2 regions of the Paenibacillus sp. FSL R5-0345 genome follow, and region 2 is predicted to be linked to the other one. Evidence: predicted binding sites of a transcription regulator. Region 2 holds the regulator's gene; the other holds the start of a gene.
What was found. The regulator CtsR, encoded in region 2, represses protease genes until heat stress. The targets are predictions, from matches to a motif close to ATGGTCAATAAAGGTCAAACA.
Positions count from the first base shown of each region.

Region 1: clpP (ATP-dependent Clp endopeptidase proteolytic subunit ClpP) is a predicted target of CtsR. The motif match lies at 1,095-1,115, and genes of this name have one in related genera.

Region 1 is NZ_CP009281.1:185,466-187,951, reverse strand. Features, by position in the region: gene R50345_RS00935 (sugar-binding transcriptional regulator) at 1-599, opposite strand, end outside; tRNA gene R50345_RS00930 (tRNA-Arg) at 934-1,008, shown strand; gene clpP (ATP-dependent Clp endopeptidase proteolytic subunit ClpP) at 1,202-1,798, shown strand; gene R50345_RS00915 (GDSL-type esterase/lipase family protein) at 1,894-2,486, opposite strand, start outside.
Region 2 is NZ_CP009281.1:6,154,566-6,157,051, forward strand. Features, by position in the region: gene R50345_RS27305 (protein-arginine kinase McsB) at 1-553, opposite strand, end outside; gene R50345_RS27310 (protein-arginine kinase activator protein McsA) at 582-1,106, opposite strand; gene R50345_RS27315 (CtsR family transcriptional regulator) at 1,137-1,598, opposite strand; gene R50345_RS27320 (GNAT family N-acetyltransferase) at 1,889-2,486, opposite strand, start outside.

The DNA of each region.
Region 1 (2,486 bases), 820 kb from region 2:
CCTACCCGTTTTGCCATTGTTGAGGCAATCGTATTGGCTTGAATCTCCATACTCTCTCCTAATCCACCACGCGCCGGAACAAACCAAGCGTTCTTATAGGAAAGGGATAACGGCGGTGTCAGTTGATCAGCCATATCGGCAAGCGTTGATCCACCAGTGACAGCAACAATATCATCTGTACGAAGTACACTAAGCAGCGCTTTTGCACCTGCTCGGCCGAGTTCACGTTTGGTGAATGGCGATGACTCACAATCACCCGGCACCACAATAACTTTATCCAGACCATACGTTGCCCGAATTTTCTCTTCCAGCTCATCCAGACCAAACAGGCTCTTAACGACCGGCTCTAGCAAATCAAGCAGCCTACGTCCAGCAGCGCTAATGCGCATACCAACGCTCTCGATCTCAATGAGCCCTTGCGATTTCAGAAGATCCGTCTCGGCACGCAGTACCCGCTCAGTCATATCAAGCGAAGCGGCAAGCGTTCTGCGCCCAATTATATCGGACAGCATGATCTGATGAAGAATCGTGTACCGTCTCTTAAGGGTTTCCATGAGATCAGGCAGAAGCTGCTTTTGGATATCTAATAAATTACGCATACTTTCACTCCTGCAACTTCGTCTTCCTCTATTCCCTTGTTCATGGTCTCAAAATGTCCCGGGTAAACTTTTTAAGTCCCACTCATATTCTAACCAAATATTGCTCGAAGTGCAAGTCTTCCGAGAGTAGAATTCTCAAGCGCTTGTCTTCTTATACATTTATAAGATCGGGAAAGAGGTACGGTTCCTAAAACCTGTAATTAACAATCCAGATTCTATCGCTCAGTGAAAGACAATATACGCTTGTCCACCTTGAAGACAAGGGGTAGAGTCCGTGCACAGCATTATTAATTCATTGCAATTGCAAAGAAATTGTATTATAATCATTTTTGTTGCGCCCGTGGTCCAATGGATATGACGTAGGCCTCCGAAGCCTGAGATCCAAGTTCGATTCTTGGCGGGCGCGCCATTAATTTCACTTTTGTACATAATTTAGTAGTGCCTATACTACTACTTAACCAAAGAGCCGCGTGTCGGCTCTTTTTTTTGAATATAAGTTTGACTTTCTTTGACTTTTTGTTTGAATTTGTTTATCATGTGGGTAATACGGCAAGAGTAAAAATGAATACATTTGAAGAACCAATATCAAGGAGGTTTTCCACGTGAGTTATATTCCTATGGTAGTAGAACAGAGCAACCGCGGTGAGCGCGCTTATGACATCTATTCCCGCCTGCTGAAGGACCGCATCATTTTCCTTGGAACGGAGGTTAATGACGTGGTAGCCAATTCTATCATCGCACAAATGCTGTTCTTGGCTGCCGAAGATCCGGATAAGGACATTCACCTTTACGTGAATAGCCCCGGCGGTTCCATTACTGCAGGTATGGCTATTTTTGATACAATGCAGTACATTAAACCGGATGTTTCCACCATCTGTGTAGGTATGGCAGCTTCCATGGGAGCATTCCTACTTAACGCTGGCGCTAAAGGCAAACGCTTCGCACTGCCTAACAGTGAGATCATGATTCACCAACCTCTGGGTGGTGCTCAAGGTCAAGCAACGGATATCGAAATCCGTGCCCGCCGTATCCTCAAATTGCGTGATAAGTTGAATCGTATTCTTGCAGAACGTACGGGTCAACCGCTAGAACGTATTGAGAAGGATACAGATCGTGATTACTTCATGACTGCTGCAGACGCGGCAACTTACGGTATCGTTGATAAAGTCATCGAGAAAACACTGCCTAGCGGTGTGTAAGCTATAAAACAACGCAAAGAGGCTGTGCCCTATCCACTTGATGGTTAGCGCACAGCCTCTTTACTTTTCAGACCACCACTCCATACGAATCTCAGTTAAATCAAACCGCCATATCCAAGCGCATCGAGTTTCTCAGCAATCACACGGTAGCCTCGGCCATTCGGATGTAAGTGGTCAATCGATAATAGCCCTCTCTCATTTCCTGCAAACTCACTATAGATAGAAGCAAACCCACATACTCGGCTACTGTACTGTGAGGCATAGCGGTTAAACTGCCGCACCCACTCTGTAGCACCCACTACCTGAGGATAAGGATTATACAGTCCCACAATCCGAATGATAAAAGGTCTACGCGTTCCCGTCTTCAATTGGAAGAGGATACTCATAATTGCAGCAAAATTTTGTTTGCATTCTTGCAATGATCTTCGCAGCTCTTTAGATAAATTTTCAGGTTGTCTAGCTACAGCCTTCGCAGCATGGATTAAATCGTTGCCACCGATGGATAGAGTGATGATGTCGGCTGCTCGAATGGCTTCGCGAGTCATTGCACTCCCCCGTAGCCGCTGTTCCAGTTCAGAAGTAGTCAATCCATTCACGCCCAAATTCGTAGAGGCTACATTAGAACGCAGTCTCCCTTCCGCCATTCTACGGTACACCGGTACAAAACCGTTACCTGGCAGAGCGCCAA
Region 2 (2,486 bases):
GCAGATGCAGCATTACTGAGGCACGAAGCCCTGTACCCACATTAGTGGGGCAACTGGTCAAGTATCCTCTTTTATCATCAAAAGCGTAATTGACAGCTGCTTCAAATATATCATCGATCGCCGTCGCACGTTCCCATGCTTCTCTAACCTGAAGACCAGGAAACAGACATTGGATTCGCAGATGGTCCTCTTCGTTAATCATGATGCTGACCGACTCATCTTCATTTAACAAGACAGCCGCGCTGCGCGAATCATTAGCCAAGTTAGGACTGATTAGGTGTTTCTCAACCAGTACCTTTTTGTCCAGTTCATTCACTTCATCAAGCTTTAGGAGTTGAAAAGATCCGAAATCTGCAGCTGCTTCCTCATGAAACACAGGAGCCAACAGCTCTAACACTTCTTCCGATTGCTCTAAGGAAGCCAGCATTGGAAACGGAAGATGCTCTAGATTACGGGCAATACGCATACGACTGCTAATTACAATCTCGGAGTGGCTGCCTCCAGAGCGCATCCAATCACTAAGTGCTTGTTCAGTAAATCGGAGACTTGACATGTCATATCCCCCCTATATATCAAAGACTTTACTCTTGTGCTATTTCTTTTTCAAGTTTACGAATCTGATCCCGCAGCTCCGCTGCCTTCTCGAATTCTTCTTGTGTAATACTCTGCTGTAATTCCTTCTTGAGTTCATCAATTTGGCGTCTAAATACAATCTGAGCTCCTGCACGTTTCGGAATCTTACCTACATGTGAAGTACTACCATGCACTCGCTTAAAAAGCGGGTCAAGTGCGCTGTTAAAATATTTATAACAGGAGCTACAGCCAAAACGGCCTAACTTGCTAAACTGGGAGTACGTCATCCCACAATTCTCACATTGCAGACTCTGCGTTGTCTTCGTTGCAGCCGACTTCTCCTTGCCGGCACCCTCTAGATCAAGCAGACCTGACAGCAGACTGTGGATCGAGAACCCTCCAGCCGTTCCGGGAATGAGTTCCCCCTTCTCCCGTGCACAGCTCTCGCAGATATGAAACTCCGTCTTCTCTCCATTCACGATCTTAGTGAAGTGGAGTGTTGCCGGCTTGACGCCACATTCCTGGCATTGCATAAGCGAAAGCCCCTCCCTTATGGTTGACAATTATTTGCCTAACAAAGAGATTAACATCGCCTTCATAATCTTGGCACGAATCTCATCCCGGTATGGAATCTTAACCGTTAGGCATTCCCGAGAAACAGCAGCGCGCATAAGGCACGCTTCACGCTTACTTAGAAAACCGGCTTCCTCCAGCTGATAAATCAGCCCTTCAGCAGCGTTCTGATCAATCCCGCCACCTATAGTATGGTTTAAATGGGCATGCAGTGCCACGTTTGGTGGCAATTCAAAACGTTGAATACGAATATATCCCCCGCCACCACGCTTACTTTCCACCACATAACCTTTTTCCAAAGTAAAGCGTGTACTGATGACATAATTGATCTGTGACGGTACGCATGAGAACTGGTCCGCCAGGTCATTTCGCTGGATTTCCACCGTACCTTCGGGACTTTCATGCAAAATATTCTTCAGATATTGTTCGATAATATCAGAGATATTGCGCATCACTCATCCTCCAGTGCTTAAATCTTTATAATACCGATTGCAACTTGCATTCATAATGACAATGGTCTTTAATTGAACTTAAACATTTGTGGATAATTCCACGTGTTCAGAGGATCGGATCAATGTCATTAAGTTTCGTTGACTTTGACTTTCTTTGACTTTTTAATATTATAACATATTCTGTGCTAATTCCAAGTGGATTCTCTTATTTTTCACTTTTTTCAGCGAATGTATTCGGAAATAAAGAGCCCTCCCAACATCTTTCGAAGGGGAGAGCCCGAATTTTTATTTTAAAAATGATCAAATAATGCAGTGTGTGCTTGCGGTAAGATTTCTTCAAACCATTCCAGTGCAGCTGAATGACCTGAGATGCATCCATAACGAGCTAACTCTGCCGGACGTTTATATCCAAGCATTAATGCCGTCAATGTGCCGATATCACAGTTTAAGTCTGCTTCTGCCAGTTTCCCTTCCCCGCGTGTAAAAGTTGCCGATCCCTCATTAGAAATATTCCATTCCCACAATCCATCATTCCAAGGTGCGTATTTATCTTCTATATAAATAAGCTGTTTCTTTGGGCTGCTGTTTCCTCTGAAGGTATAACCTTCAATGAATGTCTTAGCATTCACAATACGACCCATAAAATAAGGATAATTCTCCTGTTCTATACGCGGATCTGGCAGCAAGAAGGGTAACATGTCGTCCGAAGGCACCAGCTTCAACGATGCACCGGTCACCATCGAATCATGGTTCGCAAGAAATGTCCACAGCCCCTGCCGAGCTTGTTCGTTCAAAAAAACAAATTCATCAATGACCAGTTCTCTGTTCTCTACCTTATACAGCACATATCCCTCTGGTTCACCACTTTTAGAGTAAAACACTGCACTT